Regions from separate parts of the Variovorax sp. ISS6 genome, predicted to be linked through region 1. Evidence: predicted binding sites of a transcription regulator. Region 1 holds the regulator's gene; each other region holds the start of a gene.

Region 1 (7,300 bases):
GACATCGCACTCTCACCCCACCTCCTCCCTTCGCCGCACCGGCCGCCTCGTGCTGGCCGCGCTGCTGCTGGCCGGCTCCGCCGCCACGGCCCTGGCCGAAACGGCCGACCGGACCAAGCCGATGAACATCGAATCCGATTCGATGCGCTACGACGATCTCAAGCAGACCAGCGTCTTCACCGGCAACGTGGTGGTCACCAAGGGCACCATCATCATCCGCGGCGCGCGCATCGACGTGCGCCAGGACCCCGAGGGCTACCAGTACGGCGTGGTCACCGCGGCGCCCGGCAAGCTCGCCTATTACAAGCAGAAGCGCAACGGCAACGGCGACGAGTGGATCGAGGGCGAGTCCGAGGTCATCGAGTACGACAGCCGCGCCGACAACGTCAAGTTCATCCGCCGCGCCGTCATGCGCCGCCTGGTCGGCGCCACGCCCAACGACGAGAGCAGCGGCGCGCTGATCGTCTACGACCAGAGCAACGACACCTACACCGTCAACGGCTCGACCGTGCCGCCGAACGCCGGCGTGTCGGCACCGGGCGGCGGCGGCCGCGTCAAGGCCATCCTCACGCCGAAGTCGGCCGCGCCCGCGGCACCGGGCGCCTCGGCCCCGGCCACGCGCCGTCCCGCGGCCCCGGCGCCCACGCCGGCCCCGGGCGCCGGCCTGCGCCCGAGCACCACGCTCAGCGGCGAAGCGGAAGAGCGCAAGTGATCGAAGCCGCCGGAACCCAGGAAGCCAACGGCGTGCCGGGCAGCCGCCTCGTCGCGCGCGGCCTGCAGAAGAGCTATGGCAGCCGCAAGGTGGTCAAGGACGTCTCGCTCGACGTGCAGAAGGGCGAAGTCGTCGGGCTGCTCGGCCCCAACGGCGCCGGCAAGACCACCTCGTTCTACATGATCGTCGGGCTGGTGCGCGCCGACGCGGGCGAGATCTCCATCGACGGCGAGCCCATCGCCCACATGCCGATCCACCGCCGCGCGCGCATGGGCCTGAGCTACCTGCCGCAGGAAGCCTCGATCTTCCGCAAGCTCACGGTCGAGGAGAACGTGCGCGCGGTGCTCGAGCTGCAGCGCGAGCCCGACGCCAACGGCCGGCCGCAGGCGCTGTCGAAGCAGCGCATGGAAGAGCGCCTGTCGGAACTGCTGGCCGACCTGCGCGTCGACCACCTGCGCGATTCGCCCGCGCTCGCGCTGTCGGGCGGCGAGCGCCGCCGCGTCGAGATCGCGCGCGCGCTGGCCACCCAGCCGCGCTTCATCCTGCTCGACGAGCCCTTCGCCGGCATCGACCCGATCGCGGTGATCGAGATCCAGCGCATCATCAGCTTCCTGAAGGAGCGCGGGATCGGCGTGCTCATCACCGACCACAACGTGCGCGAGACGCTGGGCATCTGCGATCACGCCTTCATCATCAGCGACGGCCATGTGCTGGCACAGGGCACGCCCTCGGAGATCGTCGACAACGCCGAAGTGCGCCGGGTCTACCTGGGCGAGCACTTCCGCATGTGATGACCCTCGCGCCAGCCATTTCCTGAGGGCATGAAACAAGGCTTGTCGCTGCGCGTTTCGCAGCATCTCGCGCTGACGCCTCAGCTGCAGCAGTCGATCCGGCTGCTGCAGCTCTCCACGCTCGAACTGAGCCAGGAGGTCGAGCAGATGCTCGACGAGAACCCCTTCCTCGAGCGCACCGCCGAGGAAGCCGCGCGCGAGGAATTCGGCCTCGACGCCGCCGACACGCCCGCGCCGCGCGAGGACACCGAGCGCGAGGCCGAGAGCGACTACGCGGGCGCCGCGCCCTCGACCTCGACCACGTCCACCGAGACCGCCTCGTCGTCCGAGGCCGAGCCGGCCCTCGACTCGCCCGAGCGCGAGCCCGACTGGGAAGGCGACGGCACCGTCGACATGGCGCCCGACGACAGCGAATGGGGCAGCGACGCGCCCGCGCGCAACAACAGCAGCACCGGCGACGACGAGCGCGCCGATGCCACCGAGCTCGCGCGCAGCCAGGAGTCGCTGCAGTCCTTCCTGCACCGCCAGGCGCTGAGCCTGCGGCTCAACGAGAACGACAGCGCCGCGCTGCGCTTTTTGATCGAGTCGCTCAACGACGACGGCTACCTCGAGGATTCGCTGCCGGCACTGGCCTCGGGCCTCGCGGGCGACGACAACGACCAGTTCGACGAGCTGGTGCACCACTTCCAGGTCGCGCTCGGCCTGCTGCAGAGCCTGGAGCCCGCGGGCGTGGGCGCGCGCGATCTCGGCGAATGCCTCGCGATCCAGCTGCGCGCGCTGGCCGACGAAGACGAGACAGAGGAAGAGGAACTGGTGCGCAAGACCGCGCTCGCCATCTGCAAGCAGCCGATGGAGCTGCTCGCGCGGCGCGACTTCAAGCGCCTGGCCACGCTCACGCGCACCAACGAGGAACTGGTGCGCTCGGCGCTGCAGGTCATCGCGCGCCTGGAGCCCAAGCCGGGCCGCCGCTTCGTCGACGTCGAGCGCAACATCGTCATTCCCGACGTGATCGTCACCAAGACCGGCCGCGGCACCAACGTGAAGTTCCGCGTCATGCTCAACCCCGAGGTGATGCCGCGGCTGCGCGTGCACGACATCTATGCCGGCGCGCTCAAGTCGCACAAGGGCGAGGGCAGCCAGGCGCTGTCGCAGCGGCTGCAGGAGGCGCGCTGGTTCATCAAGAACATCCAGCAGCGCTTCGACACCATCCTGCGCGTGAGCAACGCCATCGTCGAGCGGCAGAAGAGCTACTTCGTGCACGGCGAGCTCGCGATGCGCCCGCTGGTGCTGCGCGAGATCGCCGACGAGCTCGGGCTGCACGAATCCACCATCTCGCGCGTGACCACCGCCAAGTACATGGCCACGCCCTTCGGCACGGTCGAGCTCAAGTACTTCTTCGGCTCGGCGCTGGGCACCGAGACCGGCGGCAATGCCTCGAGCACCGCGGTGCGCGCGCTGATCAAGCAGTTCGTCGGTTCGGAGAGCGTGAAGAAGCCGCTGTCGGACAGCCAGATCTCCGAGATGCTCAAGGAGCAGGGCATCGAGTGCGCGCGCCGCACCGTCGCCAAGTACCGCGAGGCGCTGCGCATCGCGCCCGCCAACCTGCGCAAGGCCCTGTAGAAAGCCGCCGATGGCCCGACGCCTGCTGTCTGGGCTCTGGATGTCCGCCCTCGCGGCCACGCTGCTGGCCGCCGGCTGCGCCTCGCTGCCCGACGAGGCACCGCGCACTCCCACCAAGGCCATCGCCGTGTCGAAGGACACCGCGCTCGGCCGCATCGCGCTGGCCGCGCAGCCCGACCCCGACCTCAGCGGCTTTCGCCTCATGCCGGGCGGCGACTTCGCCTTCGACACCCGCATCCAGCTCGCGCGCCGGGCCCAGCGCACGCTCGACGTCCAGTACTACCAGATCGAGAACGACGAGACCGGCCGCTACCTGCTGCGCACGCTGCGCGATGCCGCGCAGCGCGGCGTGCGGGTGCGCGTGCTGATGGACGACCTCTACACCGCGGGCGAGGACGAGCTGCTGCGCGGCTTCGCGGCCACGCCCAACGTCGAGCTGCGCCTGTTCAACCCCTTTCCGGCCGGCCGCGGCAGCCTGCTCGCGCGCTTCACAGCCTCGCTGTTCGACTTCAGCCGCGTTAACCGGCGCATGCACAACAAGCTGTTCATCGCCGACGGCGCGATGGCGGTGGCGGGCGGGCGCAACATCGGCAACCAGTACTTCCGGCGCACCGCGGGCGAGAACTTCATCGACCTCGACACCTTCGTGACGGGCGCGCTGATCCCGCGCCTGGGCAGCCTGTTCGACCAGTACTGGAACAGCCCCTACGTGCGGCCGGTCGAGTCGGTGGTGGCGAGCGCGCTGCCTGCCGACGAACTGCGGCGCCGCTTCGAGGCCGCCACCGGCCCCGACACCACGCCGCCGCCGCCGAAGCCCGCGCCCAACGACCTGCTGGGCTACGGCCCGATCGCCGAGGACCTCGATGCCGGCCGGCTCGGCCTGATCTGGACCACGGCCGAGGCCTATGCCGATTCGCCCGACCGCGTGATCGGCAAGACCGCCTCGTACGGCGGCGTGCCGCTGCTCGACGTGGACAGCGTGCGCTACAACGTGGTCGAGCAGATGCGCCGCGCGCGCAGCGAGGTGACCATCGTCTCGCCCTATCTGATCCCGGGCGCCGCGGGGCTCGAGGTGATGAACGAGATCCGCCGGCGCCAGGTGAAGATCAGCGTAGTGACCAACTCGCTCGCCGCCACCGACGAGCCGCTGGTGCACACCGCCTACCGCCGCTACCGGCCCGAGATGCTGCGCCTGGGCGCCGAGCTCTACGAACTCAGCACCAACCGCACCCGCCGCAGCGTGCGGTTGGGCCTGTTCGGCACCTCGGTCGGACGGTTGCATGCCAAGTCGGCGGTGATCGACCGGCGCATCCTGTTCGTCGGCTCGATGAATTTCGACCCGCGCTCCGAGGTCCACAACACCGAGATCGGCCTGTTCATCCGCAGCCCCGAGATGGCGCAGCAGGCGCTGAAGCTGCTCGAGGTGCTCAAGCAGCAGGGCGCCTACAGGCTGCGCTTCGCCGAAGGCAGCGACTCGCGCCTGGAGTGGGTCAGCGAGGAGGCGGGCAAGACCACGGTGCTGAGCGAGGAGCCCGACTCGGGCTTCTGGGATCGCACCATGCTCGAACTGCTGGCGCCGCTGACGCCCGAGAGCCTGCTCTAGGAATCGGCCTCAGGTCCCGCGCACCGCCGACCACACCAGCCGCAGCCCCAGCAGTCCCATCACGCCGCCGGCCGCGCGGTCGATCCAGGTCTTGTAGCGCAGGTAGGCCGAGCGCGGCGCCGCCGACGACAGCGCGAGCGCGACGATGGCGTACCAGCCGGTCTCGATGCAGAAGATCACGGCCGGCACCGCGAGCGCCAGCACCAGCGGCACCTCGCGCGGCAGGAAGGCCGCGAAGATGCTCGCGTAGACCACGGCCGTCTTCGGGTTGCTGACCTGCGTGGCCAGCCCGAGCAGGAAGGTGCGCTTGCCGCGGCCGCCCGAAGCGGCGGGCGTGCCCGCCTCCGGCGCCATCGCGAGCGGCTGCCGCGCGCCGCGCCAGATGCGGATGCCCAGGTAGACCAGGTAGGCGCCGCCGAAGCCCTTGATCGCGAGGTAGAGCGCCGGCACCGCGAGGAACGCGGCCTGCAGCCCCGCGAGCGCCGCGATCGCGAACACCAGCCCGCCCGCGCCCATGCCGAGCGCGGCCGCGAGGCCGTCGGCGCGCGAGGCCACGGCCGTGCGCGCCACCATCACGAAGCTCGGGCCCGGGCTCATCGCGCCCACGGTCATGGCGCCGGCGATGCCGAGCAGGGAAAGGGTGGTGTCGATCATCGGAAGTGCTCTCTTTCGGAATTCATTGCTGCACGTTGACCGCCTCGACCTGCACCAGCAGCTTCACCTTGTTCTCGAAGCCGAAGTTCAGCCCCCAGGTGATGCCCCAGTCGCTGCGCTCGACGGTGGTCTCGAAGTCGCCGCCGCAGACCTGGCGGTTGATCAGCGGGCTCAGGTAGCAGTTGAAGCGCACGGCCTTGAGGGTGACGGGCTTCGTCTGCCCCATCAGCGTGAGCGTGCCGGGCACCTCGGCCACCTTGTCGCCGCTGAAGGCGATGCGCTCGGCGACGAAGCGGCCGGTGGGGAATTCGGCGACGTTGAAGAAGTCCTTGCTCTGCACGTGCCGGTTCAGCAGGTCGACGCCGGTGTTGATCGAGCTGATGTCCATGGTGATGTCGACCTTGCCGCTGGTGCCGGCGGCATCGATCTGCACCGAGCCGTCCTTGGTGCTGAAGCGGCCGCGGTTGGTGGTGGTGCCGTAGTGGCCCATCTCGTACATCACGAAGGTGTGGGTCGGGTCAACCACGTAGCTGGCGCCCTTGACCGGGCCGCCCGCGGGCTTGGCCGCGACGGGCGGGGCGGTGTATTCCTGCGCGGCGGCAAGGCCGGACGCGGCGAGCGCTAGGCCCAGCAGGGCGGAGGGAAGCAGTGTCTTGTTCTTCATGGCGAATGCTGCATGCGGGAGAAATGTGAAGGGTCAGGGCGCGCCGAGGCCGTCGACGACCAGCTTGAAGCGCACCTGCACCTCGTTGGCGATCACCGAGGTGTCGGTCCATTCGCCGTCGCCGACCTTGTAGTCGATGCGCTGCAGCACGAAGCTGCCGCTGGCCACCGACTGGCCGTTGGCGGCTGGCGCGATCGTCACGGGCACGGTCAGCGGCCGGGCGATGCCCTTGAGCGTGAGCTTGCCGGCCATCTCGAAGCGGCCGTCGCCGAGCGCCCTGATGGCCGTGGTCTGGAAGCCGGCCTGCGGGAAATGCGCGGCATCGAACCATGGCGCCTTGGGCAGCTCGGCATCGGTCATCGGAATGCCGAAGGCCGCGCTCGCCGTGTCGATCTGCAGCGCCACGCTGCCGCCCTCGGGCTTCTTCGGATCGAAGGCGATGCGCGCGTCGAACTTCCTGAACGAACCCTCGACCGGCACGCCCATCTGCTTGCTCACGAACACGATCTGGCTTTTCTCGGGCACCAGCCGCGCGGGGGGCGGCTCGGCATGGGCCGCCGGAAGGAGGAGGGTGGCGAGCGCCAGCGCGCCGTGCCAGCGGTGAAGAAGGGAAGTCATGCGTCGGGTTTCCTGGAAGTCGACGACGGCCCGGGCCACATGCGCCGCAGCAGGCCGTCGCGCGCGATCCACTGGTGCTTGACGACGGCCGCCACGTGCAGCACCGAGACGGCGGCCAGCAGGTAGGCGCCGGCCCGGTGCAGCGGCTGCAGCCAGTGCTCGGCGAGCGCGCGGTCCACGGGCACGAAATCGGGCAGCGGCAGCACGCCGAACCACACCACCGGCACGCCGAGCGCCGAGCTCTGGGCCCAGCCCAGCAGCGGCACGGCGAAGAACAGCAGGTACATCAGGCGGTGGCTGGCCGTGCGGCCCGCGCGCTGCCAGCGCGGCATGGCGGCCCGCACGAAGCCGGGCAGGCCGGGCGGCGGATGGCCGAGGCGCCACAGCAGGCGCACGGCGGACAGCAGCAGGATCGCGATGCCGGTCCACTTGTGCCAGCTGTAGAAGCGCACGCGCTGCGGCGAGAACGGCAGCCCGGTCATGTACAGGCCCAGTGCGAGCGCGCCGAGGATCAGCAGCGCCAGCAGCCAGTGCAACCCGATCGCGACCGGCGTGTAGCGGGCGGCCTTCGGTTCGGCGAGGGTCGGGGCGGAGGGGGCGCTGGGCATCGGCGGGCGGGCCGGCATCGGGGATGGCGC
Region 2 (7,300 bases), 1.4 Mb from region 1:
GTTATCCTCCGGCCCGATGCGCCTGCTCCTCGACTCCTTCTGGCGCGCGGTGGCCTATTGCATGCTGCCGCGCGTGATCGTGCTGTCGTTGCTGCCGCTGGGCCTGATGGTGCTGCTGGCCGCCGTCTTCGGCTATTTCTACTGGGATGCCGCGGTCGCCTGGACGCGCGGCGCGCTCGAGTCCTGGCCGCTGCTGGCCAGCTTCTGGAGCTGGATCGGGCGGCTGTTCTCGGGCGACGTCACCTCGATGCTCGCGCCGCTGGTGGTGGTGTTCGCCGCCACGCCGCTGATCGTGGTGCTGGCGCTCGTCATCGTGGCCGGCTTCATGGCGCCCGCGCTCACGCGGCTGGTGGCCGAGCGCCGCTTTCCCTCGCTCGAGCGCAAGAAGGGCGCTTCCTTCTTCGGCAGCGTCGCGCGTTCCATCGGCCTGACCGTGCTGGCGCTGCTCGCGCTGGTGGTCTCGATGCCGCTGTGGCTGATCCCGCCGCTGGTGCTGATCCTGCCGCCGCTGATCTGGGGCTGGCTCACCTACCGCGTGATGAGCTTCGATGCGCTGGCCGAGCATGCCAGCGCCGAGGAGCGCGCCACCTTGCTGCGCGCGCACCGGCTGCCGCTGCTGTGCATCGGCGTGCTCTGTGGCTACCTGGGCGCGGCGCCGAGCATCGTCTGGGCCTCGGGCCTGCTGTTCGCGGCCGCCTTCTTCGTGCTGGTGCCGCTCGCGATCTGGATCTACACCCTGGTCTTCGCCTTTTCGGCCCTGTGGTTCGGCCACTACTGCCTCGATGCGCTCGCGCAGCTGCGCGGCCAGCGCGCGGCCGCCGCGGCGGCCGCCATTCCGGGCGACGCCGCCGCCATCGAGGCCGACCAGGCCGTTCTCTCCCAATGGAAATCCCCATGACCCGTGAATTCGGCCTGATCGTCGTCGGCGACGAGATCCTTTCGGGCAAGCGCCTCGACAAGCACATGCCCAAGGTGATCGAGCTGCTCGCGGCGCGCGGCCTGCAGCTGGGCTGGGCCGAGTACGTGGGCGACGTGCCCGAGCGCATCACCGCCGCGCTGGCGCGTGCCTTCGCCTCGGGCGACATCGTCTTCTCGACCGGCGGCATCGGCGCCACGCCCGACGACCACACCCGCCAGTGCGCCGCCAAGGCGCTGGGCGTGCCGCTGGCGCTGCATCCCGAAGCCGAGCTGCTGATCCGCGAGCGCATGCAGGACACGGCGCGCGAGCAGGGCGTGGCCTACGAGCCCGACCGGCCCGACAACATCCACCGGCTCAACATGGGCGTGTTTCCCGAGGGCGCCCGGATCATCGCCAACCCCTACAACAAAATCCCCGGCTTCAGCGTGGGTGACGTCCATTTCGTGCCCGGTTTCCCGGTCATGGCCTGGCCGATGATCGAGTCGGTGCTCGACGGGCTTTATGCCGATCTTTTCGTCCAGAGCCGGGTCATGGAGAAGTCCGTGATCGTTTTCGGTGCCATGGAGGCCACCCTCACGCCCCTGATGCAGGCGATCGAGGAACGCCATGCGCGCATCAAGGTTTTCAGCCTGCCGAGCGTCGATCACCCCCAGTACGGCCGTCATATCGAGCTCGGCGTCAAGGGCGATCCGGACCTGCTCGACGCGGCCTACGGCCAGCTCATCGAAGGCCTGCACACTTTTAATGCACAACTTGGCCCAGAATTGGTGCGTTGATTTCGATGGCACCAATTTGGTGAATTCGATCGCGTTCCAGGCCCCCAAAGTGCCCGCCGCCACGCGTTCGACGCAGGCGACAATGGCACAGAAACTGCATCCCGCATCCCTGTATTCCCAACCACCCATCCAACTCAGGAGAAATTGATGGCAAAGACCGTCGCCGACGTCATGAAGCTCGTGAAGGAAAACGAGGTCAAGTTCGTCGACTTCCGTTTCACCGACACCCGCGGTAAAGAACAACACGTGACCGTGCCCGTGTCGCACTTCGACGAAGACAAGTTCAGCTCGGGCCACGCGTTCGACGGCTCGTCCATCGCCGGCTGGAAGGGGATCGAAGCGTCGGACATGCAGCTCATGCCCGACCCGAACACCGCCAACATCGATCCCTTCTTCGAAGAGACCACGATGATCCTGACCTGCGACGTGATCGACCCGACCGACGGCAAGCCGTACGAGCGCGATCCCCGTTCGCTGGCCAAGCGCGCCGAAGCCTACATGAAGGCCTCGGGCCTGGGCGACACGGCCTATTTCGGTCCGGAACCCGAATTCTTCGTGTTCGACGGCGTGCGCTGGAAGAACGACATGTCGGGCTGCTTCGTGAAGATCGAGTCCGAAGAAGCTTCGTGGAACACCGACAAGGAATACGAGCACGGCAACACCGGCCACCGTCCCGCGGTCAAGGGCGGCTACTTCCCGGTTCCCCCGGTCGACAGCTTCCAGGACATGCGCTCGGAAATGTGCCTGGTGCTCGAATCGCTGGGCATCCCGGTCGAAGTGCATCACCATGAAGTGGCCAACGCCGGCCAGATGGAACTCGGCACCAAGTTCAGCACGCTGATCCAGCGCGCCGACTGGGTCCAGCTGCAGAAGTACGTGATCCACAACGTGGCCCACGCCTACGGCAAGACCGCCACCTTCATGCCCAAGCCCATCGTCGGCGACAACGGCTCGGGCATGCACGTGCACCAGTCGGTCTGGAAGGACGGCAAGAACCTGTTCGCCGGCGACGGCTATGCAGGTCTCTCGGACTTCGCGCTGCACTACATCGGCGGCATCATCAAGCACGCCCGTGCCCTGAACGCCATCACGAACCCCGGTACCAACAGCTACAAGCGCCTGGTGCCCGGCTTCGAAGCCCCGGTGAAGCTGGCCTACTCGGCCAAGAACCGCTCGGCCTCGATCCGCATCCCGTTCGTGTCGAACCCGAAGGGCCGCCGCGTCGAAGCGCGCTTCCCCGATCCGCTGATGAACCCGTACCTCGGTTTCGCCGCGCTGCTGATGGCCGGCCTCGACGGCGTGGAAAACAAGATCCACCCGGGCGAAGCCGCGAGCAAGGACCTCTACCACCTGCCGCCGGAAGAAGACGCGCTGATTCCGACCGTCTGCCACAGCCTCGACCAGGCCCTCGAGTACCTCGACAAGGACCGTGCCTTCCTGACCAAGGGCGGCGTGTTCACCGATGCGTACATCGATGCCTACATCGACCTGAAGATGCAGGAAGTCACGCGCTTCCGCATGGCCACGCACCCGGTCGAATTCGACATGTACTACTCGCTCTGATCGCGGTTTTCCGCTCGGAGTAACACGAAAGGACGGCCTCGGCCGTCCTTTTCGTTGGGGCCGGAACATCCTGTCATCGGGGGCGTCGAATTGCATGAAAATGCGCCTTTTCGCGCTTCCCCGGGCCCTCGAGGTCCCCAAGATCCCATGAAGACTGCCGCACCACTCCTCCTCCTGGCCGCTTCCCTGCTTGCCCTGCCGGCACTCGCGCAGGAGCGCGTCTGGCGCTGCGGGAACGAATACACCAACAACGCCACTGTCGCGCAGCAGCGCGGCTGCAAGGTGATGGAAGGCGGCAACGTCACCGTCGTGCAGGGTGCCTCGCGCGCCGCGCTCGGCGGCGCCGCGGCATCGACCTCGGCGGCCCGCTCGCCGGCCGGCAGCCCGCGGGTCGAGGGCGCCGACCAGCGCGCGCGCGACGGCGAAGCGCGCTCGGTGCTCGAGTCCGAGCTGCGCAAGGCCGAGGCCCGCCAGTCCGAGTTGCAGAAGGAATACAACAACGGCGAGCCCGAGAAGCAGGGCAGCGAAGGCCGCAACTACCAGAAGTACCTCGACCGCGTGGCCGAGATGAAGGCCGAACTGGCCCGCAACGAAAGCGACATCGCCGGCATCCGCCGCGAGATCAGCCGCCTGCCGGCCCCCAAGAACTAACCCGTTCCTGCATCGGCAGGAAGAACACCACAGGATTTCCATGGCTTTCGGAAAGAAGGCGGCAAGCGCCAGTCCGCGCTTTCAGGCCTTCGACCTGCTGTCGACCCTGATCGCGGTCGTCAACGGCAAGGGCTCGGTGCTGTTCGCCAATGCCGGTCTCGAAGATGCGCTGGGCACCTCGCGCCGCACGCTCGAGGGCTCGCAGTTCGGCGCCTGCTTCCACGAACCCCAGGTGCTGCGCACCGCCATCGACGGCGCGAGCGCCAACGACTTCGCCACCCTGCGCTACGAGGCCTTCCTGCGCCGCGTGAACCACGAGCTGATGCCCGTGCAGGTCACGCTGGCCAAGGGCGAGAAGGCCGGCGAACTGATCGTCGAGATGCTGCCGCTCGAGCACCAGGTGCGGCAGGACCGCGAGGAGCGACTGCTCGACCAGGCGCAGGCCAACAAGGAGCTGATCCGCAATCTCGCGCACGAGATCAAGAACCCGCTCGGCGGCATCCGCGGCGCCGCGCAACTGCTGCAGATGGAGGTCGAGTCGCGCGACCTCATCGAATACACCCAGGTCATCATCCACGAGGCCGACCGGCTGCAGACGCTGGTCGACCGCCTGCTGGCGCCGCACCGCCGCCCGCACGTGGTGGGCGACGTCAACATCCACGAGGTCTGCGAGCGCGTGCGCTCGGTGATCCTCGCGGAGTTCCCGCGCGACCTGCACATCGAGCGCGACTTCGACGTCTCGATCCCCGAGTTCCGCGGCGACCGCGAGCAGCTGATCCAGGCCACGCTCAACATCGTCCACAACGCCGCGCAGGCCCTGGCCGAGCGCCGCGCGGCGGGCGATGCCTGCATCACTTTCAAGACCCGGGTCGCGCGCCAGGTGATCTTCAACAAGCAGTGGTATCGATTGGCACTGGAATTGCATGTCATCGACAATGGACCGGGCGTGCCGGACGCGATCAAGGACCGAATCTTCTATCCGCTGGTGTCGGGCAGAGAGGGTGGTACAGGGCTGGGTTTGACGCTCGCACAGACTTTTGTGCAACAGCATCACGGCGTGATCGAGTGCGACAGTGTCCCGGGCCGAACCGATTTCAAGATATTGATTCCGCTGCCCTAGCAGCCACCGGCAACAAGGAGATGCATGAAGCCGATCTGGATAGTTGATGACGACCAATCGATCCGCTTCGTGCTGGAGAAGGCCCTGCTTCGGGAGGACCTCCCGACCCGCAGTTTCACCAACACGCGCGAAGTGCTGGCGGCCCTCGAACAGGCCGCCGAGGACGAGCAGCAGGGGCCCCAGGTCCTGGTGAGCGACATCCGCATGCCCGGCGGTTCCGGCCTCGAGCTGCTCGACAAGATCAAGGCCAAGCATCCGGGCCTGCCGGTCATCATCATGACGGCCTTCTCCGACCTCGACAGCGCCGTCTCGGCGTTCCAGGGCGGCGCCTTCGAATACCTGCCCAAGCCCTTCGACCTGCCGCGCGCGGTCGAGCTGATCCGGCGCGCCGTCGACGAGAGCCAGCGCGAGGAAGTGGCCGAGGAACGCATGGTCGCCGCGCCCGAGATGCTCGGCCAGGCGCCCGCGATGCAGGACGTGTTCCGCGCCATCGGCCGGCTCTCTCAGAGCAACGTCACGGTGCTGATCACCGGCGAATCGGGCTCGGGCAAGGAGCTCGTGGCGCGCGCGCTGCACAAGCACTCGCCGCGCGCCAACGGCCCCTTCGTCGCCATCAACACAGCGGCCATCCCCAAGGACCTGCTCGAGAGCGAACTCTTCGGCCACGAGCGCGGCGCCTTCACGGGCGCGCAGACCATGCGGCGCGGCCGCTTCGAGCAGGCCGAGGGCGGCACGCTGTTCCTCGACGAAATCGGCGACATGCCCTTCGACCTGCAGACGCGCCTGCTGCGCGTGCTCAGCGACGGCCACTTCTACCGCGTGGGCGGCCACAACTCGGTCAAGGCCAACGTGCGCGTCATCGCGGCCACCCACCAGGACCTCGAGCAGCGCGTGAAGCTCGGCGGCTTCCGCGAAGACTTGTTCCATCGCCTCAACGTCATCCGCCTGCGGCTGCCCGCGCTGCGCGAACGCGGCGAGGACGTGCCCGCCCTCACGCGCCACTTCCTGCAGCAGAGCGCGCGGCAGCTCGGCGTCGAGCCCAAGCGCATCTCCGATGCGGCGCTGGCCAAGCTCGCGGGCTTCAACTTCCCCGGCAACGTCCGCCAGCTCGAGAACATCTGCCACTGGCTGACCGTGATGGCGCCGGCGCAACTGATCGAGGCCAAGGACCTGCCGCCCGAGGTGCTCGCCGCCGGCGGCGCGCCGCTGCTGTCGCCCGACAGCCACGCGGGCGAGCCCGCGGTGGCCGTGCCCGTGGCGTCTCATGCGCCCGCGCCTTTCGTGGGGACGGCGGTCGACAGCGTGGTGCCGGCGCCCGCCGTCGCGGCGCCCGCGCCCGGGGACGCGGCCGGCAACTGGGAAAGCGGCCTCGAGGCCGAGGCCCAGGCGCTGCTCGCGGCCGGTCGCACCGACGTGTGGGACGTGCTGTCGCGCCGCTTCGAATCGCGGCTGATCCTCACGGCGCTGTCGAGCACGCGCGGCCGCCGCATCGAGGCCGCGCAGAAGCTCGGTATCGGCCGCAACACCATCACGCGCAAGATCCAGGAACTCGGCATCGAGTGAGGATGCCCGGCGAGCCGGCGGCCTCGTTGCCGCCCGGCTCGTCTGCTGCTTCAGCGGCTGCGCTGCCCCTGCGTCAGCGAATCGAGCTGGAACTTCCCGCTCTTGTCCCAGAGCCAGGTGTCGATGTAGGTGTGGCCGCCGAGCTTGCCCGGGTTGGGCAGCGGCGAGGCCGCCTTGATCAGCTCCTCGATCATCGGCGGTACCTCGGGCGCATGGCTCGGGATGCGGCTGAAGGTCACGCCCGTGACCTTGCCGTTCGCGTCGATGTCCGTCTCGACCACCACCACCGCGTAGACCAGCGGCGGGATCTTGCCCTTGTAAATGCGCTGCGCGTACTTCGTGTAGATGTGGCGCGCGCCGATCTTGCGATAGGCCCGGACCACGGGCGTCTGCGTCGTGATGAGGCGCACCGTGGGCACCTCGGACTTGGCGGGCGGGCCGTCGTCGGGCGCGGTGGCGGTGCCGCCGGGGCTCGCGGGGCTCTCGCCGCCGCCCGCGGGCTTCTTGTCGAATACGCCGCAGGCCGCGAGCGACAGTGCCAGCAGGGCAATGGTGGCTGTCCTGGCGATCGCCACGCCGGGCTTCCTGGCCTCAGCCACCGAGGTCCACGTCGAGCACCACGGGCGCATGGTCGCTGGGCTTTTCCCATTTGCGCGGCACGCGGTCGATGACGCAGCCCCGGACCTGCGGCTTGAGCGCGTCGCTCAC
Region 3 (7,300 bases), 3.8 Mb from region 1:
CGTGTTGCCCGAGACGTCGATCAGGATGTTGCGCAGCGTGCGGTCGACCAGCCAGGCCGGCATGTGCTGGCCGTACAGCTCGCGGTTCTTCGCGATCTCCCTGAGCGCGATCTCGAGCTCGTAGACTTGGTCGTTGCGCGCTTCGTCCACGCGCGGCGCCTGGCTGGTCGGGCCGATGAACATGCCCGAGAACAGGTAGCTCAGCGAGGGATGGTTGTGCCAGTACAGCAGCAGGCTGGCCAGCAGCTCGGGCCGGCGCAGGAAGGGGCTGTCGGCCGGCGTGGCGCCGCCCATCACGAAGTGGTTGCCGCCGCCGGTGCCGGTGTGGCGGCCGTCGGTCATGAACTTCTCGGCCGACAGCCGGGTCTCGAACGCGGCCTGGTAGAGGAATTCGGTGTGGTCGACCAGTTCCTTCCAGTTGTGGGCCGGATGGATGTTGACCTCGATCACGCCGGGGTCGGGCGTGACCTGCAGCATCTTCAGGCGCGGATCGCGCGGCGGCGGATAGCCTTCCATCACGATGCGCACGCCGAGCTCGCGCGCGGTGGCTTCCACGGCGGCGACCAGGTCGAGGTAGTCCTCGAGGCGCGCCAGCGGCGGCATGAAGACGTAGAGCACGCCCGAGGCGCTGCCCTTCTTCTCGGCCGCCGGGCCGTTGGCGCGGCGCGGGTCGCGCACCTCGACGCACAGCGCGGTGCGCGTGACCCAGTGGGCCGATTCGCCGCGCAGCGGCTGGCGCGTGGCGGCGCTGTCGAGGGCGGCGTCGGCATCGGCCGCGCTGCCGTCGCCAGTGCCTTCGCCGATGCCGGTACCCGGCCCCTGCATGCGCAGCGCCGCGGGCACGGCCGCGGGCGTGCCGAAGGCATAGGGCACGGCGCCGAGGTCGGCACCGGTACCGCCGGTCGCGCCCACGGTGTAGCGCGCGCGGTAGTCGGCCGCGCTCGGCAGCGCGTCGCGCGCCGCGGTCGGGTCGCGCTCGATCAGGTAGGGGTAGTCGCCCTTGCTGGCCCAGGGCTGCGAGTCGAGCGGCAGGCGGTAGCCCATCGGCGAATCGCCGGGGATCAGGTAGAGCCGGTCGTCGCGCAGGAACCAGGGGCCGGTCTTCCAGGCCGGGCCCTCGAGCGCGGGCGCGTCGCGGTTCGCGTTGCCGGGCTCGATCGGCAGCATGTAGCCGATCACCGCGTCGAGCTTCTGCGTGAACACGCGGCGCAGGCGCACGCGTTCGAGTTCGTCGTCGAGCTTGGAGTCGAAGGGGTCGACGTTGACCGGCAGGCGGCGTTCGCGCCACAGGTAGTAGTAGATGTCCTCGAAGCCCGGCTGCACATAGCGGTCGGTCAGGCCGAGCTTGCGCGCCAGCAGGCTGGTGAAGCGGCGCGCGTCCTCGCTGGTGTAGTGGGTCGGGAAGCGTTCGTCGGCGAACAGCTCGGGGTCGTGCCACAGCGTCTGGCCGTCGGCGCGCCAGAAGATCGACAGCGCCCAGCGCGGCAGCTGCTCGCCCGGGTACCACTTGCCCTGGCCGAAGTGCAGGAAGCCGCCCTGGCCGTACTCGGCGCGCAGCCGGTGGACCAGCTCGGTGGCATAGCCGCGCTTGGTGGGGCCGAGCGCGTCGGTGTTCCACTCGGGCGCGTCGCGGTCGCTGGTGGCCACGTAGGTGGGCTCGCCGCCCATCGTGAGGCGCACGTCGCCGGCCTGCAGCCGCTTGTCGACCGCCTCGCCCAGCGCCAGCACCTCGGTCCATTGCTCCTCGGTGTAGGGCTTGGTCACGCGCGGCGATTCGTAGATGCGCGTGACCTTCATGTCATGGCCGAACTCGACCTTCGACTCGTCGACACCGCCCTCGATGGGCGCGGCGCTCGAGGGCGTGGGCGTGCAGGCCAGCGGGATGTGGCCCTCGCCGGCCAGCAGGCCGGAGGTGGCATCGAGGCCGATCCATCCGGCGCCCGGCAGGAACACCTCGCACCAGGCATGCAGGTCGGTGAAGTCGACCGTGGTGCCGCTCGGGCCGTCGAGCGCCTTCACGTCGGGCGTGAGCTGGATCAGGTAGCCCGAGACGAAGCGCGCGGCCAGGCCGCAGTGGCGCAGCAGCTGCACCAGCAGCCAGCCCGAGTCGCGGCAGGAGCCGCTGCCGTTGGCGAGCGTTTCTTCCGGCGTCTGCACGCCGGGCTCCATGCGGATCAGGTAGTTGACGTCCTGCTGCACCTGCTGGTTGATGCCGACCAGGAAGTCGATGGTGCGCTGTTCCTTGCGGTCGATCTTGTCGAGGTAGGCCGCGAGCAGCGGCGTGGGCTCCTCGGTGACCAGATAGGGCGCGAGCTCCTCGGCCTGCGAGGGCGTGTACTTGAACGGGAAGTTCTCGGCCTGCGGCTCGAGAAAGAAGTCGAAGGGGTTGTAGACCGCCATCTCGACCACGAGGTCGACCGTGACCTTGAACTCGCGCGTCTTCTCGGGGAACACGAGCCGCGCCTGGTAGTTGGCGAACGGGTCCTGCATCCAGTTGACGAAGTGCTCGGCCGGCTCGACGCGCAGCGAGTACGAGATGACGTTGCTGCGGCAATGCGGCGCCGGACGCAGCCGGACGACCTGCGGGCCGAGTTGCACCAGGCGGTCGTATTTGTAGTGGGTGACGTGGTGGAGCGCGGCGTGGATGGACATGCGTTTTTGTGTGCAGTACTGGCAGATTGCATCGAAAAGATGTCTCTGGTGAGACGCATACTAGCCCAGAAGACAAAGCAATTAGCGCGCCACGGAGCGTCGTTGGGGGAGGGTTTGCATCATGGTCGCCAAGGGTGTGCGAGACGCATCCGATGCCGTCGCGCGCGCGCGCTGCGCCTTCGTCGCGCTCGCGGCAGCGCTCGCGGGCGTGGCGCTGCAGCTGCGCCAGCCGGTGCTGTGGGACGGCATGGTCTACGCGGGCGGACTGCTCGCCGGCATCGCGGGTCTCTGGTCGGCCTGGCGCCTGCCGCGGCATGCGCGCACCGCCTGGGTCTGCGCCGCGCTGGCCGGTGCGGCGATCGGCGCGGGGCTCGCGGGCGCACGGGCCACGGTCTATGCAGCCGGCGCGCTCGATCCCGCGCTCGAGGGGCGCGACCTGCAGCTCGTGGGCGTGGTGTCGCAGATGCCGCAGCGCGGCGATGCCGGCACGCGTTTTCGCTTCACTGTCGAGTCCGCGCGCTGGGCCGACCCTGCCGTGGCCGGATCGCCCGCGGTGCCCGACCGCATCGCGCTCGGCTGGTATGCCGAGGGCAGCAGCCTCTGGAACGGCGCGGCCGATGCCTCGGCACCGGACCTCCTGCCCGAGAGCCCGGTGCATGCGGGCGAGCGCTGGCGCCTGACCGTGCGCCTCAAGGCGCCGCACGGCCATCGCAACCCGCATGGCTTCGACAGCGAGCTGTGGATGTGGGAGCAGGGCCTGCGCGCCAGCGGCCATGTGCGCCTCGGCGCGCGCGACGAGGCGCCCGCGCGGCTGCGCCTCACGGGGCGGCATCCGGTCGAACGCGCGCGCGAGGCGGTGCGCGATGCCATCTTCGCGCGCGTGCCCGAGCGCTTTGCCGCGGGCGTGATCGCCGCGCTGGTCACGGGCGACCAGGGCGCGATCGACCGCGAGGGCTGGGACGTCTTCCGTGCCACCGGCGTGGCCCACCTGATGTCGATCTCGGGCCTGCACGTGACCTTGTTCGCGTGGCTCGCCGCGCATGTCGTCGGCGCGCTCTGGCGCCGCGGCCCGAGGCTGATGCTGCGCCTGCCGGCGCAGCGCGCGGCACTCGTGGGCGGCGTGCTGCTGGCCACGCTCTATGCGCTGTTCAGCGGCTGGGGCGTGCCTGCGCAGCGCACGGTCTGGATGCTCGCGACCGTGGCGCTGCTGCGCCTCACCGGGCGGCGCTGGCCCTGGCCGCACGGCTGGCTGCTGACCGCGGCGGTGGTGGTCGCGCTCGATCCCTGGGCCCTGACGCAGGCCGGCTTCTGGCTCAGCTTCGTGGCGGTGGGCGTGCTGTTCGCCACCGATGCGGGGCTGCCTGGCGACACCCGCCCGGGCCTGCGCGCGCGGCTGTGGCGGCTGCTGCGCGAGCAATGGACGATCACGCTGGCGCTCACGCCCTTGAGCCTGCTGCTGTTCCAGCAGGTGTCGCTGGTCGGACTGGTGGCCAACCTGGTCGCGATTCCCTGGGTCACGCTGGTGATCACGCCGCTCGCGATGCTCGGCACCGTCGCCGCGCCGCTGTGGGACCTCGCGGCGCGCGCGGTGCAGGTGTTGGGATTGCTGCTGTCGTGGCTCGCGGCGTTGCCGTTCGCCAGCATCTCGATGGCTGCGCCGCCGGCGTGGCTGGCGGCCTGCGGCGTGGCGGGCGGCGTGCTCGCCGCGATGCGGCTGCCATGGTCGCTGCGCGCGCTCGGCCTGCCATTGCTGCTGCCGGTGCTGCTGTGGCAGCCGGCGCGTCCCGCCCTCGGCGAGTTCGAACTGCTCGCGGCCGACGTCGGCCAGGGCAATGCGGTGCTGGTGCGCACCGCGAACCACAGCCTGCTCTACGACAGCGGCCCGCGCTACAGCCTCGAGAGCGATGCCGGCCAGCGCGTGCTGGTGCCGCTGCTGCGCGCCCTGGGCGAGCGGCTCGACCTGCTGGTGCTGAGCCACCGCGACAGCGACCACACCGGCGGCGCGAGCGCCGTGCTCGCGATGCATCCGCGCGCCGAACTGCTGAGTTCGATCGAGGCCGAACACCCGCTGCAGTCGCAACGCCGCGCGCGGCGCTGCGAGGCGGGCCAGCGCTGGACCTGGGACGGCGTGGACTTCGAGCTGCTGCACCCGCGCTCCGGCGACTACCTGTTCCTCACGCGGCCCAATGCCATCTCGTGCGTGCTGCGCATCGGCAACGGCCGCGCGACCGCGCTGCTGGCCGGCGACATCGAGCGGCTGCAGGAGGCCGCGCTGCTCGAGCGCGTGCCCGAGCGGCTGCGCGCCGACGTGCTGCTGGTGCCGCACCACGGCAGCAGGACCTCGTCGAGTGCCGCCTTCCTCGATGCGGTGCGCCCGCGCATCGGCCTGGTCCAGGCCGGCTACCGCAACCGATTCGGCCATCCCGTGCCCGAGGTGACGGCGCGCCATGCCGAGCGCGGCGTGCGCCTGGTCGAGAACGTGCGCTGCGGTGCCGCGCACTGGAGCAGCGCCCGCCCGATCGAGGTGGGCTGCGAGCGCGAACGCGCGCCGCGCTATTGGCAGCACCGGCCGGTCACTGAGGTTGAAACTGTGAACTAGTTGTTAAAAACCCGCCGGGCGAACCCTTGCCAGGTCGGGCGCGGCGGCGTCCCATGCGTTGTAGCGAAAACCAACGACGCAGGGGACCCATGACATCGCATCACCGCCAGGCCTTCTTCCCGCGCCCGCTCGCGGGCATCGCGCCATGACCGCCGCCGTTCCCGCCATCACCAGCAGCCACGTCGGCGGCGGCTCCACAGCGCGGCTCAAGACCCATCGCGAGGGCCCGGTGCTGGTGCTGACGCTCAGCAACCCCGGCGCCCGCAACGCGCTCAGTCCCCCGGTCTACCGCGCCGCGGCCAAGGCCATGCGCGATGCCGCGGGCTTTCGCACCGTGCGCGCCATCGTGCTGTGCGGCGAGGGCGCGCATTTCAGCGGTGGCGGCGACCTGCGCCGGCTGGCCCGGCAGCGCCGGCTGCCGGCCGCCGAGCAGCACGAGCACCTGGCGGCGCTGCACGACTGGATCCTCGCGATCGAGGCGGCGCCGCAGCCGGTCATCGCCGCGGTCGAGGGCGCGGCGGCAGGCGGCGGCTTCTCGCTGGCCCTGGCCTGCGACCTGGTCGTGGCGGCCGAGGACGCGAAGTTCTTCACCTCCTTCGTCAGCATGGGCCTGACGCCCGATGGCGGGGCCACCGATTCGCTGGCCCGCGCGCTGCCGCCGCAGGCCGCGCTCGAACTGCTGCTCGACGGCGAGCCCTGCACGGCGCAGCGGCTGCACGGCTGGGGCGTGGTCAACAAGGTGGTGCCGTCCGGCGAAGCCTGCGCGGTGGCGATCGAGTGGGCCCAGCGGCTCGCGCGCGGGCCCTTCGAGGCGCAGGCGCGCACCAAGCAGCTGGTGCACGCGGCGCGCGGGCGCAGCCGGCGCGAGCAGCTCGATGCCGAGCGCGAATCCTCGGTCGCGAGCCTCTATGGCGACGAGAGCGCCGAGCGCATCAAGGCCTTCCTGTCGCCGCGCAAGAAGCGCGCGGCCGACGCGGCCGCCGTTCCCGAAACGCGCGAATAAAAATCCGACCGTCGCCCGGCCGGGCTTGGCATCAGGGGTTCTACTGGCCTCGAACTTGCTAAGCTATGGCTCAAGGAGATTGGTCGTTCCATGCACAAATTCGACGAGATGTATGAGCAGCTCCCCTATGCGGGAGCCGCGATCCGGCAGCACTACAAGCGATACGACCAATGGCTCGCGAAGCAACCCGGCGAGGTGATGCGTTCGCGGCGCGAAGAGGCGGAAATGATCTTCCGCCGGGTCGGTATCACCTTCGCCGTGTACGGCGCCAAGGACGAGGACGGCTCGGGCACCGAGCGGCTGATCCCGTTCGACCTGCTGCCCCGGATCATTCCGGCGCACGAGTGGGACAGCATGGAGAAGGGGCTGGTGCAGCGCGTCACGGCGCTCAACCGCTTCCTGCATGACGTCTACCACGACCAGGAAATCATCAAGGCCGGCATCATCCCGGCCGAGCAGATCCTCAACAACGCGCAGTTCCGCCCCGAAATGATGGGCGTGACGGTGCCGCACAACGTCTACTCGAACATCTCGGGCATCGACATCGTGCGTGCCCCCGATGCCCACGGCAACGGCGAGTACTACGTGCTCGAGGACAACCTGCGCGTGCCCAGCGGCGTGAGCTACATGCTCGAGAACCGCAAGATGATGATGCGGCTGTTCCCCGAGCTGTTCAACCAGAACCGCATCGCGCCCGTGGCGCACTATCCCGACCTGCTGCTCGAGACGCTGCGCGCCAGCGCGCCGGCCGCGACGGCCGAGCCCACGGTGGTGGTGCTCACGCCCGGCATGTACAACAGCGCCTACTTCGAGCACGCCTTCCTCGCGCAGCAGATGGGCGTCGAGCTGGTCGAGGGCCAGGACCTGTTCGTCAAGGACAACTTCGTCTATATGCGCACCACGCGCGGGCCGAAGCGCGTCGACGTGATCTACCGCCGCGTCGACGACGACTTCCTCGACCCCGAGGTGTTCCGCCCGAGCTCCACGCTGGGCTGCGCGGGCCTGATGCGCGCCTACCGCGACGGCAACGTCGTGATCTGCAATGC
Region 4 (7,300 bases), 390 kb from region 1:
CGCTGCCCAGGCCCAGCGGCGCGGGGATCAGCGCGAGGAAGCCGCCGACCTCGGCCAGCGGCAGGTCCCACACCTCGAGCGCGATCGCGGCGCCGCCCTCGGCGCTGCGCTGCAGGCCGGGCTTGGGCGGCACGGTGCCGGGCAGCGCGTACAGCCGGTAGCGCGGCGCGGTCTGGATGGCTTCGCGCAGCACGGCGCCGCGCTCGGTGAGCTGGCCGTTGAGCGGCATGCCGCTGAGGTGCGCGCCGACCACGGCGATCGGCAGCGTCGCGGCCTGCGCCGGGGCGAGGCCACGGATCGGCCGCGGCGCGGGCAGCGGCTCGCCGGTCGCGCCCTGCGCGAGGCCGGTGGCGTGGTGGTAGCGCTGGCCCAGCTCGGCCAGCGCGAGGTCGCTGCCGCAGCGGCCGATCAGCGTGATGCCGAAGGGCAGGCCGTCGGGCCGCAGGCTGCTGGGCACCGAGAGCGCGGCGTAGTCGAGCAGGTTGACGAAGTTGGTGTAGGCGCCGAGGTTGCGGTTGAGCGCCACCGGGTCGGCGCGCATCGCGTCGCGCGTGTAGTGCGTGGGCGCGGTGGGCACCAGCAGCACGTCGATGTCGCGCCACATCGGTTCGGCCTGCTGCGCGAGCGCGCGCAGCCGGGTCTGGGCCTCGAACACGTCGGCCGCGTTGTAGCCGCGGCCCTGCGCGAGGATGCCGCGCACGGGCTCGACGACCTCGGCCTCGTGGCGATCGAAGAAGGCGCGCACCGCGGCATAGCGCTCGGCCACCAGCGCGCTGTCGTAGAGCAGCGCGGCGGCCTCGGCCAGCGGCGCGAAGGGCACGGTGACGGCCGTGCCGCCCAGCACCTCGAGGCGCCGGCGCGCATCGGCGAAGGCGGCCTCGGCGAGCGTGTCGCCGAAGAAGGCGAGGCGGTCGGGCACGCCGAAGCGGAAGGCGGCGGGGAAGGGCTCGGCATCGAGCGCGAGGTCGCGCGAATAGGGATCGCGCGCATCGAAGCCGAGCGCGGCCTGCAGCACCTCGACCGCGAGCGCGACCGTGCGCGCGAAGATCGAGACGCAGTCGACGCTCTGCGCGGCCGGCACCACGCCGGCGGTGCTCAGCAGCCCGCGCGAGGGCTTGAGGCCGACGATGTTGTTGAGACCCGCGGGCACGCGGCCCGAGCCGGCCGTGTCGGTGCCGAGCGCGAAGTCGGCCTCGCCGGTGGCGACCACGCGGGCCGAACCCGAGCTCGAGCCGCCCGAGACATAGCTGGCATCGAAGGCATTGCCGACCTCGCCATAGGGCGAGCGCGTGCCGTTGAGGCCGCAGGCGAACTGGTCGAGGTTGGTCTTGCCGAGCAGCGACGCACCGGCGTCGAGCAGCCGCTGCACCACGGCCGCATGGGCGGCCGGCAGGCGGTCGAAGGCCGGGCAGGCGGCGGTGGTGGGCACGCCGGCGACGTCGATGTTGTCCTTGACGGCGAAGCGCAGGCCCGCGAGCGGGGCGGGGGTGGTAGCGGGCGTGGCTTCCCGCGTGTCGTCGTTCTCGCGCGTCAGCGGCTGCGCGAAACGCAGGATCCACGCCGCAGCGGCCGGGTCTTTCTCGTCATGCACCATGATCAGGCATCCAAACTTGTGTACAAGTCGAGATGCAAGCGGCGTGCCAGCGCGCGCGGGTCGCTGCCGACGCGCCTATGGCATCAGCCGCTCAAGTATTTATGTATGGCGCCCTCCCCCCGCTGGGGGAGGGTTGGGGTGGGGGCACCGGGCCTTGCCATCGTTGCGGGCCTTGTCCACCGCCCAGTGCCCCCATCCCGGCCTTCCCCCAGAGGGGGGAAGGAGGAAGACAGGGCGCTCAGCTCTTCTTGGCGTCCCGGTACAGGTTCTCCACCTTCGGCAGATTCGCCTGCAGCTTGGCGATCCGGTCCGGCCCGCTCGGGTGCGTCGAGAGGAAGCTCAGCCCGCCCTGGTTCTTCGAGGCCGTGGCCATCTTGTTCCACAGCGACACCGAGGCCTTCGGGTCGTAGCCGGCGCGCGCCGCGAGCTCCAGGCCGACGAGGTCGGCCTCGGTCTCGTCGCCGCGGCTGAACTTGAGCGTGAGCAGTTGGGTGCCCGCGCGCGCCGCGAGGTCGCCGACCTGCCCCAGGCCGAGCAGCTGCGCACCGATCGAGAGCGCGGCGCCGGTGCCCGCGCTCTTGGCCATGCGGGCGCGCGCATGCTCGCGCAGCGCATGGGCCATCTCGTGGCCCATCACCATCGCGACCTCGTCGTCGGTGAGCTTGAGCTGGTCGAGGATGCCGGTGAAGAAGGCGATCTTGCCGCCCGGCAGGCAGAAGGCGTTGATCTGCTTGCTGCCGATCAGGTTGACCTCCCACTTCCATTGCCGCGCACGGCTGTTCCAGGGCGTGGCGAAGGGGATCAGCCGGTTGGCGATGGCGCGCAGCCGCTGCAGCTGCGGATTGCCGTCGCCCGCGAGCGCGTTCTTGGCGCGCGCCTGCTCCAGCAGTTCGCCGTACTGCTGGCCGCCCGCGGCCTCGATGCGGTCGGCCGGCACGAGGTTGCGCGCCACCGAGGCATTGCCGACGTCGACCTGCGCGAGTGCCGGCCCGCTCAATGCCGCGCCGGCCGCGGCCAGCAGGAAGGCGCGCCGAGGCTGCCAGGCCGAGGCATGGGAGAGGACCGGGGCGGAGCGATCGCAGCGTGTGCACATATGGGGCCGGATGATAGGAACAAATGAAGACGCCTTGGTGGATGACCCGGCGGCCGACCGGCGCGGCACTCATGGACAATCGCTCCCACATGTCTTCCGTCCCGCCCGCCGAATCCACCGCCGCCGGTTCGCCGCCCTGGCGCGACGCCCTGAAGGTCTACCTCGAACCCGCCACCTTGCGCATGCTGGCGCTGGGCTTCTCGGCCGGGCTGCCGCTGCTGCTGGTGCTGGGCACGCTGAGCTTCCGGCTGCGCGAGGCCGGCATCGACCGCGCCACCATCGGCTATCTGAGCTGGGTCGGCCTGGCCTACGGCTTCAAATGGGTGTGGGCGCCGCTGGTCGACCGTCTGCCGCTGCCGCCGCTGACCACGCTGCTCGGGCGCCGGCGCGGCTGGCTGCTGCTGGCGCAGGGCATGGTGATCGCGGGGCTGGTCGGCATGGCGGTCAACGATCCGCGCCAGGGCCTCGTGCCGATGGTCTGGTGCGCGCTGCTGGTGGCCTTCGGCTCGGCCACGCAGGACATCGCGCTCGACGCCTTCCGCATCGAGTCGGCCGAAACCCGCAAGCAGGCGGCGCTGGCCGCGGCCTACCAGACCGGCTACCGGCTCGCGATGATCTGGGCCGGGGCCGGGGTGCTGTGGGTGGCGGCCTGGGCCGAGGTCGCGCCGGCCGCGCCGGCGGTGGGCGCGGCGGCCGGCGCGGCCTACCAGAACGGCGCCTGGAAGACGGCCTACCTCGTGATGGCCGGCTCCATGCTCGTGGGCGTGCTCACGGTGCTGCTGTCGCCCGAGCCCGCGAAGCGCTCGCTGTCGGCGCCGCGCAATGCCGCCGAATGGCTGCGCGACGTGCTGGTCGAGCCCTTCGCCGACTTCATCCGCCGCTACAAGTGGCAGGCGGTGCTGATCCTCTCGCTGATCGCGATCTACCGCATCAGCGACGTGGTGATGGGCATCATGGCCAACCCCTTCTACGTCGACATGGGCTTCACCAAGGACGAGGTGGCCACGGTCAGCAAGATCTACGGCGTGGTCATGACGCTGGTGGGCGCCTTCGTCGGCGGCGTGCTGTCGATGCGCCTGGGCGTGATGCGGGTGCTGATGCTGGGCGCGGTGCTCAGCGCGGCGAGCAACCTGCTGTTCGCCTGGCTGGCCTCGCGCGGCCACGACCTGACGGCCCTGATCGCCGTGGTCTCGGCCGACAACCTCGCGGGCGGCATCGCCTCGGCGGCCTTCATCGCCTACCTCTCGAGCCTCACCAACATCAGCTACTCGGCCACGCAGTACGCGCTGTTCAGCTCGCTGATGCTGCTGCTGCCGAAGTTCATCGCCGGCTACTCGGGCGTGTTCGTCGACGCCTACGGCTACAGCACCTTCTTCTATGCCACCGCCCTGCTCGGCGTGCCGGTGCTGGTGCTGGTGGCGCTGGCCTCGCGCACGCTGGCCGCGCGCCCGGACAGCGGGAAATCCTGACCCGGCCCCATAGGAAACCGCCGACACGGCCCCACCCCCGCAACTGGTAGGCTTTGCGCTGCTTCCCCCAGCCCCGACCACTAGAACTACTCCTCCAACCGCGTCACCGCCCAGCCACGTCCACACCGTGCCCGCCCGCATTCCTCCCCTCCAGATCAGCGCCTACACGGCCACCTCGGCCGTCGGCGTCGGCAAGGAGCCGCTTGCCGAAGCGCTCGAACATTCGCGCAGCGGCCTGCGTGCCAACGACTTCGGCCCCGCGCCGCTGCCGACCTGGATCGGCCGCGTCGACGGCCTCGAAGAGATCCGCCTGCCCGAGGCCTTCGCGCACTGGGACTGCCGCAACAACCGGCTGGCCTGGCTCGGCCTTTCGGCCGACGGCTTCCTCAAGGCCGTGGCCGCGGCGCGCCGGCGCCATGGCGCGGCGCGCATCGCACTGATCCTCGGCACCTCGACCTCGAGCATCGGCGAGACCGAGCTGGCCTACACCCAGCTCGACGCCGACGGCCATTTCCCGCCCGCGCAGCGCCGCCCGGCGGTGCACACGCCGCATTCGCTCGCGATGTTCGTGCAGGAAGTGCTGGGCCTCGAAGGGCCGAGCGAGACCATCTCCACCGCCTGCTCGTCGAGCGCCAAGGTGTTCGCCTCGGCCGAGCGGCTGATCCGCCTGGGCCTGGTCGACGCGGCCGTGGTCGGCGGCGTCGACACGCTGTGCGGCAGCGTGCTGTTCGGCTTCAACTCGCTCGAGCTGGTGTCGGGCGGGCCGTGCCGGCCCTTCGATCCGGACCGCGACGGCATCAGCCTGGGCGAGGCTGCGGGCTTCGCGCTGCTCGAGCGCGCCGACGCGGCTTCCGCCACCGGATTGCAGCTGCTGGGCTACGGCGAGGCCAGCGACGCGCACCACATGTCGACACCGCATCCCGAGGGCCTGGGCGCCGAGCGCGCGCTCGACGAGGCGCTGGCGCGCGCCGGCCTCGCGCCCGAGGCGATCGACTACATCAACATGCACGGCACCGCGAGCCAGAAGAACGACGAGGTCGAGGGCGCGCTGGTGGCACGCCGCTTCCCGGCGCGCACGCATGCGAGCTCGACCAAGGGCTTCACGGGCCACACGCTGGGCGCCGCGGGCATCGTCGAGGCGGTGATCAGCCTGCTGGCGATCGAGCGCGGCCTGATGCCGGGCACGGTCAACTCGGCCGCGCTCGACCCGGGCTTCGGCCCGCAGATCCGGCTCGCGCCGGCGCACGGCGAGGTGCGCTACGCGCTTTCCAATTCCTTCGGCTTCGGCGGCAACAACTGCGCGCTGGTGTTCGGCAAGGCGGCGCAGGCATGAGCGCCGCGCCGACGATCTACATCGAGGGTCCGGCCTTCTGGGCCCCCACCCTGCCCGGCTGGGAGGCAGCGCGCGCGGCCTTCCGCGGCGAGGGCGCGCTCGCCGATCCACCGGCCAAGCGCCCGGCGCCGCAGGTGCTGGCCCCGGCCGAGCGCCGCCGCGCGCCCGACACCGTGGCGCTGGCGCTCGAGGTGGCGGCCGCCGCCATCGCCGGCTCGGGCCGGCAGGCCGCCGACCTGCCCTGCGTGTTCGTCTCGGCGCACGGCGACCTGTCGATCAACGACTACATGTGCAGCACGCTCGCCACCGATCCCTCGGTGCTGTCGCCCACGCGCTTCCACAACTCGGTGCACAACGCCGCCGTGGGCTACTGGACCATCGGCACCGGCTGCATGGCCGCGAGCAATTCGATCTCGGCCTACGACAGCAGCTTCGGCGCGGCCCTGCTCGAGGCCGCGGCGCAGTGCGCGGCCGACCGCGAGGCGGTGCTGCTGGTGGGCTACGACGCGCCCGCCACCGGCCCGCTGGCGGCCGTGACGGGCAGCCAGGGCCAGCTCGCGCTGGCGCTGGTGCTGGCGCCCGAGCCCACCGAACGCACGGTGGCGGCGCTCGACTGGTCGCTGGCCAGCGACGGCGCGGCCGGCACGCCGCCCACGTCCGAGGCGGCGCAGACGCTCGCGCAGGTCAACCCGATGGCGCAGGCGCTCGGCCTGTTCGAGGCGCTCGCGCGGCTCGACGGTCCGGCCGGCGCCGAGGTCGCACTGCCGCTGTCCCCCACCCTCTCGCTGAGACTGCGGCTGCGGCCCGGCGGGCACTGACGAAGGAATCCGCATGAAGCAGACCGCCCCGCGCTACGACGCAGTGATCATGGGTGGCGGTCTGGCGGGGCTCACGCTGGCGCTGCAGTTGCGCCAGCGCTTCGACGACCTCTCGGTGCTGGTGCTCGAGCGCCGCGCGCACCCGGTGCCGCACGCGGCGCACAAGGTGGGCGAATCCTCGGTGGAGATCGGCGCCCACTACTTCGACACCGTGCTCGGCCTGAAGCCGCACTTCGAGAACGAGCAGTTGCGCAAGTTCGGCTTCCGCTTCTTCTTCAGCGAGGGCCGGCGCGACATCGACGGCGTGACCGAGATCGGCGCCAGCCGCTACCTGTCGGTGCCCAGCTACCAGATCGACCGCGGCATCCTCGAGAACTACCTCGCGCAGGAGGCCGCGCGCCACGGCGTGCACTTCGCCGACGACGCCTTCGTGCGCCGCATCGAGCTGGCCGAGGACGGCGCCACCCACCACCGGCTGCAATGGACCCAGGGCGGCGAAACCCGCGACACCGAGGCGCGCTGGCTGATCGACGCCTGCGGGCGCGCGGGCCTGCTCAAGCGCAAGCTCGGGCTGGCGCAGCCCAACGACCACGACGTGAACGCCGTGTGGTTCCGCATCGGCGAGCGCATCACCATCGACCACTGGAGCGAGGACGAGGCCTGGCGCGCGCGCTGCGACCCGCAGGCGCGCTGGCTGTCGACCAACCACCTGGTGGGCGCGGGCTACTGGGTGTGGCTGATCCCGCTGGCCTCGGGCTCGCACTCGGTGGGCATCGTGGCCGACCAGAAGCTGCATCCGCTGGCCACCATCGACACCTTCGACAAGGCGATGGACTGGTTCGCGACCTATCAGCCGCGGCTTCACGAGGCGCTCGACGGCAAGCGCCACCTGCTGCAGGACTTCGCGTTCCTGCGCCACTTCTCGTACGGCTGCAAGCAGGTGTTCTCGGACCGGCGCTGGGCGCTGACCGGCGAGGCCGGCCTGTTCCTCGA

What was found. The regulator sigma-54, encoded in region 1, starts transcription at its own class of promoters, with help from an activator protein. The targets are predictions, from matches to a motif close to TGGCANGNAANCTGCTTT.
Region 2: a site for sigma-54 is predicted at 1,779-1,796, ahead of glnA (type I glutamate--ammonia ligase). Genes of this name have one in related genera too.
Region 3: a site for sigma-54 is predicted at 2,727-2,744, ahead of AC1HIL_RS24915 (transglutaminase family protein). Genes of this name have one in related genera too.
Region 4: a site for sigma-54 is predicted at 1,626-1,643, ahead of atzF (allophanate hydrolase). Genes of this name have one in related genera too.

The regions. Positions count from the first base shown of each region.
Region 1 is NZ_JAWRZC010000001.1:1,562,957-1,570,256, forward strand. It holds gene lptA (lipopolysaccharide transport periplasmic protein LptA) at 1-712, shown strand, start outside; gene lptB (LPS export ABC transporter ATP-binding protein) at 709-1,503, shown strand; gene AC1HIL_RS07280 (RNA polymerase factor sigma-54) at 1,534-3,123, shown strand; gene AC1HIL_RS07285 (phospholipase D family protein) at 3,134-4,726, shown strand; gene AC1HIL_RS07290 (LysE family translocator) at 4,736-5,380, opposite strand; gene AC1HIL_RS07295 (YceI family protein) at 5,403-6,044, opposite strand; gene AC1HIL_RS07300 (YceI family protein) at 6,078-6,662, opposite strand; gene AC1HIL_RS07305 (cytochrome b) at 6,659-7,270, opposite strand.
Region 2 is NZ_JAWRZC010000001.1:2,968,006-2,975,305, forward strand. It holds gene AC1HIL_RS13520 (EI24 domain-containing protein) at 17-898, shown strand; gene AC1HIL_RS13525 (competence/damage-inducible protein A) at 895-1,695, shown strand; gene glnA (type I glutamate--ammonia ligase) at 1,843-3,258, shown strand; gene AC1HIL_RS13535 (hypothetical protein) at 3,406-3,909, shown strand; gene glnL (nitrogen regulation protein NR(II)) at 3,950-5,029, shown strand; gene ntrC (nitrogen regulation protein NR(I)) at 5,054-6,592, shown strand; gene AC1HIL_RS13550 (hypothetical protein) at 6,643-7,167, opposite strand; gene xth (exodeoxyribonuclease III) at 7,184-7,300, opposite strand, start outside.
Region 3 is NZ_JAWRZC010000001.1:5,392,278-5,399,577, reverse strand. It holds gene AC1HIL_RS24915 (transglutaminase family protein) at 1-2,652, opposite strand, end outside; gene AC1HIL_RS24910 (DNA internalization-related competence protein ComEC/Rec2) at 2,774-5,251, shown strand; gene AC1HIL_RS24905 (oxepin-CoA hydrolase, alternative type) at 5,397-6,254, shown strand; gene AC1HIL_RS24900 (circularly permuted type 2 ATP-grasp protein) at 6,345-7,300, shown strand, end outside.
Region 4 is NZ_JAWRZC010000001.1:1,173,937-1,181,236, reverse strand. It holds gene atzF (allophanate hydrolase) at 1-1,594, opposite strand, end outside; gene AC1HIL_RS05425 (M48 family metallopeptidase) at 1,833-2,687, opposite strand; gene AC1HIL_RS05420 (AmpG family muropeptide MFS transporter) at 2,777-4,156, shown strand; gene AC1HIL_RS05415 (beta-ketoacyl-[acyl-carrier-protein] synthase family protein) at 4,284-5,489, shown strand; gene AC1HIL_RS05410 (beta-ketoacyl synthase chain length factor) at 5,486-6,307, shown strand; gene AC1HIL_RS05405 (NAD(P)/FAD-dependent oxidoreductase) at 6,321-7,300, shown strand, end outside.